4 regions of the Chryseobacterium sp. G0201 genome follow, and region 3 is predicted to be linked to each of the others. Evidence: riboswitches for the same ligand, from Rfam matches in the RefSeq annotation. Region 3 holds a riboswitch; each other region holds the start of a gene.
The links. Region 3 has a riboswitch for cobalamin ahead of metE (5-methyltetrahydropteroyltriglutamate--homocysteine S-methyltransferase). Riboswitches for the same ligand answer to the same signal wherever they lie in the genome.
Positions count from the first base shown of each region.

Region 1: another riboswitch for cobalamin. It lies ahead of EG348_RS01270 (TonB-dependent receptor plug domain-containing protein); the one in region 3 lies ahead of metE (5-methyltetrahydropteroyltriglutamate--homocysteine S-methyltransferase).
Region 2: another riboswitch for cobalamin. It lies ahead of EG348_RS00770 (acyl-CoA thioesterase); the one in region 3 lies ahead of metE (5-methyltetrahydropteroyltriglutamate--homocysteine S-methyltransferase).
Region 4: another riboswitch for cobalamin. It lies ahead of EG348_RS08670 (TonB-dependent receptor plug domain-containing protein); the one in region 3 lies ahead of metE (5-methyltetrahydropteroyltriglutamate--homocysteine S-methyltransferase).

Region 1 is NZ_CP033917.1:295,914-300,389, forward strand. It holds gene EG348_RS01250 (CCC motif membrane protein) at 1-308, opposite strand, end outside; gene EG348_RS01255 (DUF2752 domain-containing protein) at 327-620, opposite strand; gene namA (NADPH dehydrogenase NamA) at 646-1,698, opposite strand; gene EG348_RS01265 (cytidine deaminase) at 1,803-2,285, shown strand; cobalamin riboswitch at 2,673-2,849, shown strand; gene EG348_RS01270 (TonB-dependent receptor plug domain-containing protein) at 2,882-4,476, shown strand, end outside.
Region 2 is NZ_CP033917.1:185,324-189,799, reverse strand. It holds gene EG348_RS00785 (cytochrome P450) at 1-1,040, opposite strand, end outside; gene EG348_RS00780 (XAC2610-related protein) at 1,160-1,849, shown strand; gene EG348_RS00775 (HD domain-containing protein) at 1,852-2,442, shown strand; gene EG348_RS00770 (acyl-CoA thioesterase) at 2,613-2,996, opposite strand; cobalamin riboswitch at 3,108-3,287, opposite strand; gene EG348_RS00765 (hypothetical protein) at 3,360-4,160, opposite strand; gene EG348_RS00760 (hypothetical protein) at 4,248-4,476, opposite strand, start outside.
Region 3 is NZ_CP033917.1:4,417,192-4,421,667, forward strand. It holds gene EG348_RS19840 (Crp/Fnr family transcriptional regulator) at 1-258, shown strand, start outside; gene EG348_RS19845 (Lrp/AsnC family transcriptional regulator) at 275-736, opposite strand; cobalamin riboswitch at 891-1,075, shown strand; gene metE (5-methyltetrahydropteroyltriglutamate--homocysteine S-methyltransferase) at 1,295-3,610, shown strand; gene dcm (DNA (cytosine-5-)-methyltransferase) at 3,739-4,476, shown strand, end outside.
Region 4 is NZ_CP033917.1:1,929,891-1,934,366, forward strand. It holds gene EG348_RS08660 (cytochrome-c peroxidase) at 1-33, shown strand, start outside; gene EG348_RS08665 (transporter) at 36-977, shown strand; cobalamin riboswitch at 1,256-1,443, shown strand; gene EG348_RS08670 (TonB-dependent receptor plug domain-containing protein) at 1,554-3,575, shown strand; gene EG348_RS08675 (YncE family protein) at 3,572-4,476, shown strand, end outside.

The DNA of each region.
Region 1 (4,476 bases), 690 kb from region 3:
CTCTCCTGCATCAGTTGAGGATCTTTCATAGCATCCCAACCTAGTGTAGAGATCACCACGATCAAATAAGCGATGTATAAAACACTTAATACAAGACCAATGATACATAATATTCTACCTGTATTCAAATTGCTGTAATCCGAATAAAGATCAGGATTTTGCTTGTACAATTCATTATCTTTTTTGTAAAGATACAATCCGATAATACCTGTGATAATACCTACTACTCCGTAGCAACAACATCCGATAATAGATACGATTCCTAATACGAGCACAGCCGTAGCGTTGGGTAATTTTTGTTGATTCATAGTTATAATTTTAATGTTTTAGTGCAAATTAAGATAAAAATGTTTGTAAAAGTAAGCAATTACCATTATAATTGAATTAATAATCGCCATTATAATTAAAACATTTCCGTAACTTCTTTTTTTATCAATAAAACTTATTCCTACAGTAAATAAAAATATCAAAAGCGTATAAACAGCCGGAAACATATGAAAAGCATCAGAGAATCTTCCTTCAAAAACCATAACAATAGCTCTTTGAGCACCGCAGCCAAAACATTCTATTCCTAAGAACTTTTTACTTGGGCACGGCAACATGAAATCCTCTATTTTCATCTTTTTAAAAATTAATTGTATAAAATTAAGAAGAAATTTTAGCTCTTAAATATTGATGAGGAAAGAAACATTCTTCATTCATTTCAAATGAACCCTGAACAGCAATGTATGGATTTCTTAAGATCTCTCTGGCAATAAAAATTAAATCTGCATCGCCTTTTTGAAGAATTTCTTCCGCATGTGATACTTTTTTAATTAAGCCAACGGCACCGGTTTTTACTTCCGCCTCGTTTTTGACCTGAGAAGAAAGAGGAACTTGGTATCCGTCAAAAAGAGGAATCTTTACTCCATGAATATTTCCGCCGCTTGAAACGTCTACCAAATCGACTGAATGATTTTTTAATACTTTCGCTAATTCTACACTGCTTTCAATATCCCAGCCATTTTCAGCGTATTCTGTACCTGAAATCCTTACAAACAGCGCTACATTTTCGTTTAATTCTTCATTTACGGCATCTACAATTTCCAATAAAAACCTAATTCTGTTCTCAAAGCTTCCGCCATATTCATCGGTTCTGATGTTGGAAAGCGGAGATAAAAACTGATGAACCAAATATCCATGTGCTCCGTGAATTTCAATCACATCAAAACCTGCTTTTACAGCTCTTCTTACAGCCTCTTTAAAGTTTTGAACCTGTTCTTTAATCTCTTCTACTGTTAAAACATGCGGAATTCTTTCTGTGGGATGATAAGGAATCGGGCTTGGCGCAACAGTTTCCCAACCTTCTTCAACAGGGATTTGCAGATTGTTCCAAGTTGAACCTTTTCTTCCTGCATGAGCAATTTGTATTCCTATTTTGCTGTCTGAATTTTTATGTACAAACTCAACAATTTTCTGTAGTTTCTCGGCCTGTTCGTCATTCCAGATACCCATGCAATGGTTGGTGATCCTTCCGCGGGGTTCAACTCCGGTTGCTTCTACCATAATTAATCCTGTTCCGCCCTGCGACCTGCTTCCGTAATGTACATAATGAAAATCATTAGCCATCCCGTTTTCACAAGAATACATACACATTGGAGACATTACCCAACGGTTCTTTAACTCAACATTTCTGAATTTTATAGGAGTGTATAACATGTTTGATGTTTTGAATTTTAATTAAAAATTTTGAAGGATAAAATAATATTGTCCACCTGATGAAAAAGAGCTAATTTTATCCCCCTTTTTTAGGTCCACAATATATGAAAAAAGACATACAGATAGGTTACGAATATTTTAAAAATAACAGTGAACTTAGCGATATAGAAAATACGTTGTTCGCAAGAGCAAAACAAGCCAGAGAAAATGCTTACGCCCCTTATTCCAACTTTTTGGTAGGCTGTTCGGTTTTATTGGAAAATGGAGAAATATTCTCCGGAAATAATCAGGAAAATGCAGCTTTTCCGTCCGGTCTTTGTGCCGAAAGAACGACTTTATTCTGGGTAGCAGCCAATTTTCCGAATGAAAAGATCAAAAAGATCTTTATTGTTGGCGGACCGAGAGAATTTCACGAGAAAAATCCGCCAATTCCGCCTTGTGGAGCTTGCAGACAAAGCTTAATTGAATATGAAACCAAGCAGAATGAAAATATTGATCTTTATTTTTCGAGCATGAATGATGTGGTCGTGAAAGTGAATTCTATTAAAGATTTGTTGCCGTTTTATTTTGATGCTACGTTTTTGTAGAACTATTTTTGTTTTAAACACAAAGATCACAAAGGTTTTCTTTAAAATTATTGAGAATATTTTCGTTGGCAAAGGCGTTTCATTCAGTAAAGTTTATTGTCATTGCGAGGAGCAAAGCGACGAAGCAATCTTTTTTATCACTAATTTTTTTATGAGATTGCTTCACATTCGGTTCGCAATGACGGGAACAATTGAAAAGGCGATAAATACCCTAGCCCCGATTGCAGTGAAAATCCTTTTTTGAAAAAAAAGATTGTAACGGAAAGCGGGAAATAGCTCCTGAAAAATAGGTAATGAGTAATTGGTAATAGGCAATTTTGAATAATAGCTATCGTGAGATTTTTTGATTTAAGGCTTTCTCGATTTTGCATTTCAATTTAATAAATTTACCTTTGCAAAAATTTTGGTTTCCAATGTATTGGAATGAAAAGGGAATTGGGTGAGAACCCCAAACTGTCCCCGCAACTGTAAATCGCAACCAAAATTTCTACGAAAAACCACTGTGCAAACGGGAAGGTGTAGAAAGCGAAAGTCAGGAGACCTGCCAAAATTATAATAAAAAAATAGATTGCTTTCGGAGGAAAAGTAAAATAGTAATGGATATAAAAAGATCTTTAGTACTGCTTTTTTCGTCTTATGGTTGTTTTCTTTTCGCACAGGAGAAAACCATAGATACCGTTTATGTTTTTGATAACCAAATGAGTAAGGTTAAACTTTTTCATAACGTTACCACCATTACTCCTCAGGATGCTGAGAAAAACTCAACCAATCTTTCTGAACTTTTACGTTTTCAATCTGCCGTTTATATTAAAGAAAATGGTCGTGGAGCAGTTTCTTCGCCATCTTTCAGAGGGACAACAGCATCGCAAACCGCTTTTGTATGGAACGGAATTAATATTAACTCTAACTTTTTGGGTCAGGGTGACGTTAATAATATTCCTTTTGGGGGATTTGATCAGCTTATTGTAAAATCTGGCGGAGGAAGTGTAAGTTATGGCAGCGGCGCGATCGGTGGAAGCATTCATTTAAATAATAATCTGGATTTTAACAGAGGCGCTCATGCTTCGTTATTTTCTGAAGCGGCATCTTTCGGCACCTACAATAATTTGCTTAAGGCTTCTTACAGCAACGAGAAATTCAGTTTCAAGGCCTCCGGTCATTATTCGATAAGTGAAAATGATTACGAAGTTGAAGAGTCACGTGATTATATCAACAGAAACGGAAAATACAACAATACCAATTTAAATTTTTCGGCAGCTTATAAAATAGCACCTCATCATCAGATCTCATGGATCTCTGAATTTTTTAATGGAAATCAGCATTATCCTGTTTTCTTTGAAAGTCAGACTCCTACAAAATATGGAACTCAAAATGTAAGAAGTTTAATCTCGTGGGATTGGAATAAAACTAAGTTCAGCAATTCATTTAAAGCAGCTTATACGGAAGAAAATTTCCAATATTTTGGGAATATCGACGGACCAAAAACAAGTGGTGGAACAGGAAAAAATTATATTTTGAAAAATGATTTTAATTATTTTATTGTTCCAAAATTAAATTTCAACTTAATTACAGAATTTCAGGTTAATAAAGGAGAAGGTTATGCATCCGGAATCGATCATATAAGCAGAAATGTAGGTTCTGTAGCAGGATTATTGCGTTATTTCACGACGAAAGATCTTCGTTTTGAAGCCGGAGTTAAAAAAGATTTTGTTGAAGATATCAGTTCGCCACTCCAATTTTCGTTTTCAGGGAAGTGGAATGCTGTCGATTGGTATAATGTGGGAATCAGTGCTTCAAGGAATTTCAGATTTCCAACATTTAATGATCTGTACTGGAGCCCGGGCGGAAATAAAGATTTGAAACCAGAGACATCTTATCAGATTGAATTGAGAAATCAGTTCAAAATTGCTGATGTACAGCTTTCGGTCACTCCATATTACATGAAGATTAAGGATATGATCCAATGGTTGCCTAGTCCGCTAGGATATTACTCCGCTTTCAACACCAACAGAGTTGAATCTTATGGAATTGAATCCAGAATCGATTATGAAAAAAAATTCGGGAAGCATAATCTGAGAACGAATTTAGGCTATTCATACACCAAATCTACCAATCTTGACACGGATAAACAGCTGATGTACGTTCCTTTCCACAAGTTATTTGGAAACATTGATTATCAATATGATTTTAT
Region 2 (4,476 bases), 580 kb from region 3:
GTGCCTTTTGGCCACGAATATTCTTTAAAACTGTCATCTTCTAAAGCTTCACGATCAATCGCCCAAGCGGGAGAATGCAGACGCATCGCTTCTTTGATAATATTGACTGTAAATGATTTCTTCATTAAATTTTCTGAAGTAAAAACCATTTCTTCTTCATTTTCTATTTCCTTTTTTAATTTTTCCTCAGCTTTTGGGTTTTGACTGATTTCAAAAAAGATAAAACTTAAAGCGTTGGCAGTCGTTTCATGTCCGGCAATAAAAAGAATGAGCATTTCATCAACCAATTGTTCGTCCGACATTGGGAGTTGCGTATCTTCATATCGTGTTTGAATAAGCATATCTAGCAAATCGTTCTTTTCCTCTTTTGAAGTTCTTCTTTTATCTAAAATGCTTTGGATGATCGCTTTTGATCTCTTACTTTTTTCAATGTTTTTATCAATAACACCGAAAATATTTAAGATTTGCGTGTAAAAAGGTAAACGAACTTCTTTGGTAGAAACTTCCTGAACTTCTGTGATGATTTTACTTAATTCATTCACCGTATTTTCGTCAACATCAGAACTGAAAAGGGTTTTAGCAACAATATTGAAGGCCAGCGAATGAAAAAAATCGTACAGATCTACCTCCGATTCGCTTTTGAATGATTCAAGAGATTTATCGATTTCTTCTTCCATAATGGAAACAAGATTGGCAATTTTTGCCTTACTGAAACCCGGCTGGATCAGTCTTCTTTGCTTCAACCAATCTTTTCCGTTGTTTGTTAATAAACCTTTTCCTAAATATTTCCCCAAAGTAACAGATTGGATCTCAGATTTATGATAATTTTTATGATTCTGTTTTAAAATATATTCAACAAACTCTTTATCCTGAGAAAAGATGAAGTTTTTATCGGTAAAACTTGCTTTGATATAATAACTATCACCTACAGATTGATGGTTTCCACTGATGACCTCTAATGGATGGTTAAGTCCTTTTAATAAAGAATATAACTTTCTGTTTCCCTTAATTTCTGTCGGATAATTAAATTTTGGATTCATCTTAAATATTTCTACTAAAAATACAATTAATCTCTCAGATAAATAAGCTTTACGATCAAAACCCTTATTTTTGCAATAGTATTTGGTTGACAATTCAACTAAAAATTTTAAATACATGTATGATGAATTCTAGATTTTTATTACCGTTTACACTTTTTGCTGTTGCTGCTTTTGGGCAAAATCATTTTGAATTAAAAGATGCATCCAAAAATTATGACGTTAAAATTAATGTTGAAAACTGCGATAAAGATGAATGCAGAGGAAAAGCTGTCATTGATCTGATAGATAAAAAAACTTCCAAAAAATTTCAGACTTTCACTTCTGAGGATCTGAATTTTTACTTAAAAGAAGATCAGAAACCGACAGCCAATATTATTCAGTTATATGATGAACAAAGTCCATTGATTTTTGATGATTTTAATTTTGACGGAACTGAAGATTTAGCGATAAGAAATGGAAATGAAAGTAGTTATGGAGGTCCGTCATATGAGGTTTACGTTTTTAATTCCACTAAAAAACAGTTTGTAATAAGTGAAGAACTGACAAATCTGGCATATGAAAATCTGGGAATGTTTCAGACAGATTCTGAACGCAAACGTTTAATTACTTATGCAAAATCTGGTTGTTGCTGGCATCTTACGACAGAATATACTGTTGTTCCAAAAAAAGGTTTGCTAAAAGTGTATGAATTGGAAGAGGATGCAACAGGCGGTGACGAAAGGGTAAAGGTGACAAAAAGAGAACTCGAAGATGATAAATGGACAGCCAATATTAAAGACTATCCAATAAGTGAATATTATAAAGATTAAAAATGAAGATACAGAAGGAGATTGATTTTATTTTAGCCGTTGATGCTTTAAAAAATGTACAGAGAAGAAATTATAACGCCGATGATTCGAGAAGAGAAAATACGGCTGAGCATTCATGGCAGATTATTATTTTAGCTCAAATCCTTTTTCCATATGCGAAAAACAGAGCGGATATTGATTTGTTAAGAGTAATCAGAATGCTTTCTATACATGATTTGGTGGAAATTGAAGCAGGAGATACTTTCTTATTTGACGAAGCAGCAATGGTTGGGAAATTTGAAAGAGAAAAACAGTCCGCTCAAAATATTTTCGGAATTTTGGATGAACCATTACGCACTGAATTCTTTAATCTTTGGCTTGAATTTGAAGAAGAACAAACTCCTGATGCTATTTTTGCCTGTGCGATTGACAGAATTATGCCTTTCATCTTAAATTCGCACACATCAGGAAAAAGCTGGACAGAAGCCGGAGTAACCGAAAATCAAGTAAGAAATATGCTTGAAAATGCCATCAGCAGAGCTTCTGATGAAATGGGAGAGGCTTTCCAGTTTTTGATGATCAAGAATTTGGAAACTGAGAAGGTTGTGAGATAATTTTTTCTTTTTATAATGTAAATGAAGTTTATAGTATTACCTTGTTAAGCGAAGCGGCTTTGTTTACCATAATATGAATACAAACCATAAGGAAACTTTGTTTATCCTTGTGATAAAATAAAAAGTAAAAATAGGTTTCGGCGGCCAAAGGCCGCCGAAACCCTAAATATTTATAATATCTGAATTGGCTTTTTAAATTCATCAATCGCCACAAAAGTAAAATCACCCACAATCGCTCTTTCTCTTTCGTAAGAATACATTTGCTCCGTGTAGATCTCTACATTCACTTTCATACTTGTTTTTCCAACATGGGAAACTTTTCCAATTAGTTCCACAATAGTTCCTGCAGGAATTGGTCTTTTAAAATCGATCTTGTCACTGCTTACCGTTACCACTCTTTTTCTGGCAAATCGGGTAGCGGTGATAAATGCCACTTCATCCATCAATTGCATCGCTGTACCACCAAAAAGGGTGTCGTAATGATTGGTTGTGTTAGGAAAAACCGCTTTAAAGATGCTGGTTTCGGATGCTTGAATTCTTTCTTCTGTAGTCATATTTCATTATTAATTAAAGCGAAAAGAAAGAATATTGAAACAAACAGAAAATAACAGGAACACAGAAATTCCTGAAAAACCATTGATCAATAAACTTCAGATCGCGAAAGTTTTTGTCTTAAAGAAATAGGCAGGTCTCCTGACTCGTAACATCTTTATCTCCTTCCCATGCCTCGCACAGTGGATTCTTGATAAAGACTTTCGTTACTTACAGTTGCGCGACAGTTCGTGATTTTCACACGATTCCCTTTTAATCTGCAGTTAAGCAGAACCAGTTTCTAAAAAGCTAAATGTATCGGCTAGAAGCCAACAGCAAAATAACTTTTCGGTGCAAAAATAAGGATTATATGAAAGATAAACGAATTATTCCGGATTATTATAGATGATCTGGCTGATAACTTTTCCTTCTTTGATCGTCCAAAGCGTGGTATAACGGTTTTCGCCTGAACCATTGATCATATAAAGAAAAATGTGATCATTATCGATAGAAGTTACCCCAACATTATTGAAATCCATTGTCGGTTGAAATAAATTTTTAACAGCTTCTCTCACAAAAACAGAACCTCTTCCGGGCTGCTGTACTCTGATAGATTTAATTTCTGTCATACCTTCGGGAAGCTCGTTGCCTATTCCCCAAGGTTTTACTTTATCTATGGTCAGAATTTTTCCGTTAGCATCTTTTTCCTTTTTACGGTAACTCGCGTTGGATGGGTAAACGTCAATAATAACTTTACTTCTTTGGTTAGCCGGAATTTTCGGATCGGTGTTATCTGTGAAAATAAGAGATTTTCCGTTTTTAGATTTGGAAGGCGTGTAAGGTGGTAACTGATCGATATAAGCAATACGGTCTTTGTTCACCATACCTTCTTTGTTCAGAGAGTCATATCTTACGAAAGGTTTTTCGGTGTCGTCTTTATCAGGATATTTTATCCAGATCCATTCTGTTTCTCCGGGAGCAGGTTTTACATAGACAAAAACATCTCCCCGGCGCATACGGATTTTATCCACAATTTTTCGGTAATTATCCTTAGCAACACGTACCATGGCGTAGCCTTCTTCAGCTTTTACAACTCCAAAAGGAACTTTATTTTGTCCTTTCATTAAGCTTAAAGAAAAAACACTGAAAATTGATAAATAAAATACTTTTTTTGCGGAAATCATCATGAAAAATTTTTGACTCTTCAAATATATAAATTAAATGCTTTTCGGGAGGTATTTAAACAATTGCAATTCTTTATTTATAAAGGAAAATTATTTAGAAGAATTTAATTTTAAGGTTGTTTTAAAAATACCACCTCCTTCAAGGTTTTCATTTTTGTCATTACAATTATAACTTACTACACAATTTTTGATATCATTTTCTTTTAAAGCGGATATTATTTTCTTTTTACTATCTATATTCGTACAGATAGAAATTAAAGGATTATTAGAAAAGTTAATATTATCTAGTTTATTAGAATTAATTTTCAGTATACTAATT
Region 3 (4,476 bases):
AGTGCTTCTCTTGAAGAGTTCAGACAAAAAATGGAAAACAATCCTTACATCAAAGATTTCTATTACAATAATTTGCAGCAAAGACTTTTAAAATATCAAAAACTATTTATTTCAAGAATAAAAGATACCCCTGAAGAGCGATACAATCAATTATTTGAGGAATCACCTGAGATTATCCGCAGAATTCCGCAGCATTATATTGCTTCTTATTTGGGGATTACCTCTGTGTCTTTGAGTAGGATCAGGAGTAGAAGATGATTAAATTTTAAAGTTTCTAAATATTCACCCCATAAATATTCTTCACTTCCGCCATCACAAAAGTACTATGCGTACTTCCGATGGAATCTACAGAGCCCAACTTATTGAACACAAAATCCTGATAATGTTTCATATCCCTTACCTGAACCTTTAGTAAAAAATCGAAATCTCCAGAAATATTATAACATTCAGCCACTTCATCGATCTGTAAAATATCTTTGACAAATTCATTTCCTACAGAACGGTCATGAATTTTCAGTTTGACCTGACAAAAAACGGTAAAACCACGATTCAATTTTTCGGCTTCCAAAACGGCTGCGTAATGTTTAATATAACCGTCTTGTTCCAGCCTTTTCATTCGCTCAAAAACAGGTGATGGTGAAAGATTAACTTCTTTAGCCAACTCCTTTACAGTCAATTTTGCGTTTTTTTGGAGGATTCTTAACAGTTGAAGATCCTTTTCATCCAGTCTTTCCACAGAATAATATTCTTTTTAAGATTAATTTTTTCAAATTTACAGAATAAATACCCATTAAATATTATTTAAACAAAATATTATCCTTAATTTTTAAACCAAAACCAATCAATTTACTTAAATCAATATCTTTATCCCAGATTTTGTTCTTTAACATACTTCATCAAACGGAAAAGGTTTTACTTAACGTAGATTAATAGGGAATCGTGTGAAAATCACGAGCTGTCGCGCAACTGTAAGTAACACAAAAAGATTTTTGTCCCAGTAAATCCACTGTGAAAACGGGAAGGATGACAAAAATTGTTACAAGTCAGGAGACCTGCCTGTTCCGAATTGACAATGCTTTCGCGGTTTGAAGCTTTTTGGTCATACAGATGATACTTTTGAACGTATTTTGGTTTAAAATTTAAATTGATTTTTAAACTAATTCTCTTTATTAAAAGAAAAATTACGTCCTCATTGTATCTACTCTATTTCTAAAAACGCTCTCTCTTCGACGGCATTCTGAAGCATTCAAAAAGAACTTTACAATTACTATTTAATTAAAAAGTTTAAAAGAAAATGCAAACACACATCCTTGGCTATCCGCGTATTGGTAGCAACAGAGAACTAAAAAAAGCTTGTGAAAACTATTGGTCCGGAAAAATAGTTTTAGACGAACTATTGGAAGTTGGCAAAACCATTTCCCAAAGCAACTGGAAACTGCAACAGGAAGCAGGAATCGATCTTATTCCTTGCAACGATTTTTCGTATTACGATCAGGTTTTAGATATGACGTTGACAGTTGGAGCAATTCCCGAACGTTATCAGGAAATTGCTTTCAAAAAGTCTGAACTTGACCTTTATTTTGCGATGGCAAGAGGTTTCCAGAAAGACGGTTTGGACATCACCGCGATGGAAATGACGAAATGGTTTGATACCAATTATCACTACATCGTCCCAGAATTTAATAAAAATCAGGAGTTTACATTATTCTCCAATAAAATCATCCAGGAATTCATCAGCGCAAAGCAGGCAGGAATCAACGCCAAGCCTGTCATCATCGGTTTGTTGACGTATTTGTTGTTGGGAAAGGAAAAAGAAGAAGGTTTTGACAAGTTAGATTTAGCCCAAAACCTAGTTCAAGTTTATATTCAAATCTTAAAAGAATTAGAAAATCATGGTGCAGAATATATTCAGTTTGATGAGCCGTTTTTAGCATTAGATTTAAATGAAAAAGCAAAAGAAACGTATCAATTGATCTACGCTGAAATCAGAAAACAGTTTCCAAATCTAAAATTCATTGTTGCCACCTATTTTGATGGATTAAAAGACAATCTCTCATTGGTGACTTCCCTTCCAATCGATGTTTTACATATTGATCTTATTCGTTCACCTGAACAATTGGATGAAGTTTTACAAACCATTCCAAACACTTTAAGTCTTTCTTTGGGAATCGTAGACGGAAGAAATATCTGGAAAAATGATTTCAGCCAATCACTACATTTCATTAAAAAAGCTGTTGAGAAAATTGGTTCTGAAAGAGTTTTTATTGCTCCTTCTTGTTCATTGCTCCACTCTCCTTTCGATCTTGATTCAGAGAAAAATGAAGATATTTTATCTCCCGAAATCAAACAATGGATGGCTTTCGCAAAACAAAAAGTACATGAAATTGTTACGTTAAAAAAACTGGCTTCAGAAAATCCGGTTTACAATACTTTACAGGAATTAGCTGAAAATAAAAAGGCAATTGAAAACCGTAAAATATCAACCTTAATTCACAATCAGGACGTGAAAAACCGTGTTGATGTGACGACTGAAGAAGATGCGCAGAGAAATTCTCCGTTCAATGTAAGAAAAGAAACACAGCAAAATGTGTTGCAACTTCCTTTATTTCCTACAACAACGATCGGTTCGTTTCCGCAGACAAAAGACGTGAGAACCTGGCGTGCAAAATTCAAAAAAGGAGAATTAAATGCCGAACAATACGACAATTTACTGAAACAGGAAACCGAAAGAACCATCCGTTGGCAGGAAGAAATCGGGATCGATGTATTGGTTCACGGAGAATTTGAGCGAAACGATATGGTGGAATATTTCGGGGAACAATTGGCAGGATTTGCGTTTACTCAAAACGGTTGGGTTCAAAGTTACGGAAGCCGTTGCGTGAAACCACCTGTGATTTTTGGAGATGTTCACAGACCGAATCCAATGACGGTTTATTGGTCGGAATATGCGCAATCTTTAACAAAAAAATGGGTAAAAGGAATGTTGACGGGACCTGTAACGATTCTTCAATGGTCTTTTGTGCGTGACGACCAGCCTCGTTCGTTGACTTGCAAACAGATTGCATTAGCGATTCGTGATGAGGTGAATGATTTGGAAAAAGCGGGAATCAGAATCATCCAAATTGATGAACCGGCGATTCGTGAAGGTCTTCCGTTGAGAAAATCTGACTGGCAGAATTATCTGAAATGGGCGGTTGAAGCCTTTAGAATCTCGGCAAGCGGTGTGGAAGATGCGACACAGATTCATACGCATATGTGTTATTCTGAATTTAATGACATCATCCAAAATATAGCCGATATGGACGCCGATGTGATTACGATTGAGTGCTCCAGAAGTCAGATGGAACTGTTGAATGCTTTTGCAGATTTCAAATATCCGAATGAGATTGGTCCAGGAGTTTATGATATTCACTCACCGAGAGTTCCGTCAAAAGAGGAAATGGTAAAACTGCTGAAAAAAGCACAAGCCGTAATTCCTGCACAGCAACTTTGGGTAAATCCTGACTGTGGTTTGAAAACCCGTCATTGGGATGAAACGGAGAAAGCGCTGATTGCAATGGTGGAAGCTTCGAGGGAGATGAGTAAGGAATTTGCTTTGCATATGCTTTAAAAATTTAATGATATTTGTTTTTTCGGGAGCCTGAGGGCTCCTGTTTTCATATAAAATATTGTTTAATTTATAGTATCATTTTCAGAGCTAAATTTGAAAAAAAATTCCGAAATTGCACACATATGAGCATGAAGTATTCAGACATAAAAGAGAGATTAAAATTTGAAGTTGTTAAAGAGACTGAAAACAATTTAGCTTACCTTACACATTATTTTCAAAACCCTAAAAATGGTATTTCACAATATTACAAGCCTAATGCTGAGAAACATCTATACAAAATATACGACAAACTTGATATTGTAGAAGAACCAAATTTTCAAACTTATTTACCAATTAAATGGGATGTCCCATTTCCTCCACCTAAAAATTCTAAGTTTAATTTTATTGATTTATTTGCAGGAATCGGAGGTATCAGATTAGCATTTCAAAATTTAGGTGGCAAATGTGTTTTCACAAGTGAATGGGATAAATTTTCTAAGCAGACTTATGATACTAATTTTGGAGAAGTACCTTTTGGAGATGTAACAAAGATTAATGAAGAAAACATTCCAGATCATGATATTCTATTAGCAGGATTTCCTTGTCAGCCTTTTTCAATTGCTGGGGTATCTAAAAAAAATTCACTTGGAAGAGCACACGGGTTTTTAGATGCAACTCAAGGAACATTATTTTTTGATGTAGCTAGAATTATAGATTATAAAAGACCTAAAGTATTTCTTTTAGAAAATGTAAAAAATCTCGTTTCACATGATAAGGGAAATACATTCAGAGTCATAAGAGAAACATTAGAAGGTCTAGGTTATAACATTCACTGTAAAGTCCTTGATGGAAAACATTTTGTTCCGCAACACAGAGAACGTATTATT
Region 4 (4,476 bases), 2.3 Mb from region 3:
AACTTCATTTCAAATCCAAAATTTGCTGAGTAAACATGAAAAGAATAATTTTAATAATAAGCTTGATTTTATGTAATTTATTTCAGGCTAAAACAATCGGTGATAGTCTTTATATTCCTACTGATTTTAATGAAATGGTTTTTGATGATTGCGATGCCTGCGGATGCGCTGCAGGAAACGGTTCTTCTGGTTTTGAGTCTTTATTAAATCCACAATTTATAGGGATTAAATATTTTGCACAACATTATAAAGCGAAAGAGAATCTATTTGTAAAGGATTTATCGCAAGATCAATATTTCAATACCATTCAACTTTGGGGGAAAATTCCTTTAACTAAAAAGCTAAGTGTGTATGCGAGTTTACCATTTCATTTTCATGAAAAGAAAACAATGCAGGGTGATATAAAGATTAATGGAATTGGAGATTTAAATCTAATGGGAATTTATCAGTTGATCAATTCAAAAGATAATATTCATCAATTAAATGGAGGAATTGGAGTAAAAGTTCCGCTGGGAAAATTTGATGAAAAAGGAATCACAGGAGTTAATCCAAGTTTTCAGTTAGGAACAGGAAGCTGGGATTATCAGATGGTTTTGAATTACAAATTTCAGAAAAATAAAGTTGCTGTTCTTTTAAACACAGATTATACCATTAAAACAGAGAACAAAAAGCATTATGATTTTGGAAACCAATGGAATTATTCTGCTACTGGATTCTATCAATTTATCGCCAATGAAAAAGTAATTTTTTCAGGAAAAGCAGGAATGCAGGGAGAAGTTTATGATCGAAATAAACAGTTTCGTGAAGATTTACCCAATACCGCAGGAAGTGCTTTGTATGGAAAATTGGGTTTTGAAGCCTCTTATAAAAAGTTTAGTCTTGGAAGTGAAGTCATGCTTCCTGCGTATTCTAATTTGGTAGGAGGTGATATTGAAGCAAAATCCCGATTGAGTGTTTTTATCAATTTTGGGATTTAAATAAATAATGGTGGCTTCGAGAGCCTCAGCCACCAACTGTGTACTCAATTTATAAAACCCCGGTGACTGAGGTTCTCGAAGTCACCGGGGTTTATCGTTAAAAAAATCCATAAGCTTCATCAAATCAATTTTAATTGATTTCTTTTTTGCTCCTTAAAAATATTCACAACTGAAAATTAAACTTTGCGTTAAAAAAATTCCGTTATTAAAATTAAAAATTGTTTTAATTAATTGAATATCATGCAATTAATTAAAATATTGTATCTGCCAATAATTTTCTATCTTTGCCGAAATCTGGTGAGCCATAAAAAGCGCTTAAAAGGGAATTCGGTGTAAATCCGGAACAGACCCGCTGCTGTAAGCTCCACAAAAAAGTTTTTGAAAATTATATCCACTGTTTTTTATAATGGGAAGGATTTCAAAAATGGAGTAAGTCAGAAGACCTGCCAGAAGATTTAACGTTTGACGCTTTCGTGGAATAAAGCTTAGGACAACAATGATTCTGTGCAGTTATATTGCTGTGCTTTTCATTGCTGCATTCTTATATCCATTAGCGTTATTATTTTCAAAGAGCTAATGGTATCAAAATTTACTTCCGGATTTTATAAAGTTATTATCACAATTTTTGTGCTAACGGCTCAATTATACTTTTCTCAAACCAAGAAAGACAGTATAAAAGAGAAATCGATCAAGGCTGTCAATATTTACAAAAAGAATTTTAAAGAAATTCTTCCAGCGCAAACGCTTTCGGGAGAACAATTGGAAAGACTAAACAGCCAGTCGGTTGCTGATGCATTGCGTTATTTTTCCGGAGTTCAGATTAAAGATTACGGTGGAATTGGAGGAATGAAAACCATCAATATCCGAAGTTTGGGAAGTCAGCATGTCGGAGTTTTTTATGATGGAATTCAATTGGGAAATGCACAAAATGGCTTAGTAGATCTGGGACGATTTTCTTTAGATGATATTGAAGAAATTTCACTGTATAACGGACAAAAAAGCGAAATTTTTCAACCTGCGAAAGATTTCGGGTCATCAGGATCTATTTATCTTCAGCCGAAAACGCCAAGTTTTAAAGGAAATCAAAAAACAAATTTAGTTATTAGACTAAAAAATAGTTCTATAGAGCTTTTTAATCCTTCATTTCGTTTAGAGCAGAAAATTTCGGATAAGGTTTCTGCAAGTTTTAGTTCAGAATTTATACAGAGTGATGGTGTTTATAAATACAGATACTCGAGAAAATATCCTGACGGAGCCATTGCTTATGACACGATTTTTAAAAGATTTGATTCTGATATCAGAGCAAAACGTTTTGAAACAAGCATTAATGGAATTGTAAATAACGGAAGCTGGAATGTAAGAGGTTACGGCTATTTATCAAACCGAGGGATTCCCGGAGCTATTGTCAACAACCGTTTTGATGCTAGAGGGCAAAGAATGGTTGATGAAAATTATTTTGTTCAGGCTAATTTCAGAAAAAAGATCTTTCCCAAATTTGAAACACAGTTAAAAGCTAAATTTGCCTACGATTATACTCAATATGTAGATACGGTTTCTTCGATTAAGATTCAGAATCAATATATCCAGAGGGAGTTATATCTTTCTTCGTCAAATCTGTATTCCATTACTCCAAATTGGGATGTGAGTGCAAGTGTAGACTTTCAGTATAATACGCTGGATGCTGATATGAAACTATTTTCTTATCCTACCCGTTATACTTCGCTTGTGGCTTTTGCGACGACTTATCAATGGAACAGATTCAAATTTTTAGGAAGTGTTTTGGGAACTTTTATCCATGAAGAAGTAGAGCTTAATACCAAATCTCCTGACAAGACAGAATGGACACCGGCTGCATTTTTAAGCTATCAGCCTTTTGATTCTAAAGATTTTACGGTACGAGGTTTCTATAAACGTATTTTCAGGATGCCAACTTTCAATGATCTGTATTACACTTTAATTGGAAGTTCTTCTTTAAGACCCGAATTTACAGAGCAGTACGATCTTGGCTTCACCTATCAGAAATTCTACGACAATAATAATTTCTTTAAAGGCTTTTATGTAAAAGTGGACGGTTATTTCAATCAGGTTAAGGATAAAATTATTGCTTCTCCTAATGGAAGTATGTTCCGATGGACGATGCAGAATCTTGATTATGTTGAAATTTTGGGTGCAGATGTCAATATTCAGGCAGAACTGCAGGTCGGAAAAGTAAAAATAAAACCATTATTAAGCTATACTTATCAAAGTGCAAGAGATTTTTCTGACAGGGAAGAATCTTTCTTTGGAAATCAGATTCCTTACACACCTTGGCACAGCGGAACATTTACTTTAATGGCGGATTATAAAGATTGGGCTTTTAATTACAGTTTTATATATGTTGGAGAGCGTTACGATATTAATCAGAACAATATTGCTTTTAATCATATACAGCCTTGGTATACGCACGATTTATCGATACAGAAAAAATTCAATTGGAAATCTCATCAATTTAAAGCAAGTTTTGAAGTGAATAATGTTTTGAACCAATACTACGAAGTTGTCCTAAGTTACCCGATGCCGGGGAGATTTTTTAAACTTATTCTTAGTTATACATTATGAAAAAATTAAACTTTTCTCTGCTGTTGTTTGTATTTGTCTTTCTGGTTTCATGCCGTACAGACGAATACATCATCCGTGAAGAGCAGGAAAATCTGGCTCAGCCCGAAAATACTGTGATCAAAGGTTTTTATCTTTTGAATGAAGGAAATATGGGAACCAATAAAGCCACGCTCGATTTCTTTGATTATACAACAGGAACTTATCGCAGGAATATTTATGGAGAGATCAATCCTACCGTCATAAAGGAATTGGGAGATGTTGGAAATGATATTCAGATCTATGGCGGTAAAATGTATGCGGTGATCAATGTTTCCAATAAAATTGAGGTGCTGGATGCGAAAACCGCAAAGCGTATCAAAACCATTCAATTAGAAAATTGCAGATATATCACTTTTAAAAACGGAAAAGCCTACGCATCAAGTTACGCCGGCCCTGTTTCCCTTGATCCGAATGCGCCTTTGGGTAAAGTAGCGGAGATCGATACGGTTTCTCTTTCCATCCAAAGAGAAGTGACGGTTGGATATCAGCCTGAAGAAATGGAAATTATAGGAAATCAACTTTATGTAGCCAATTCCGGAGGGTATAAGTATCCAAATTACGACAGAACCGTTTCTGTGGTTAATCTTTCGACATTTAAAGAGACGAAGAAAATAGATGTTGCGATTAATCTTCATCATATCAAAAAAGATAATTACGGTGATTTGTATGTGACTTCAAGAGGTGATTATTATACAATTCCGTCGAGTCTGTATTTGGTTGATCCGATTACGGGAGCTGTGAAGAAAGATTTTCATATCGGAATAAGTGAGATGACGATCGTTAATGACAAACTCTATTATTACGGAAACGAATTCAATTACAACACCCATACCTACAAAAAATCTTTCGGAATTATTGATGT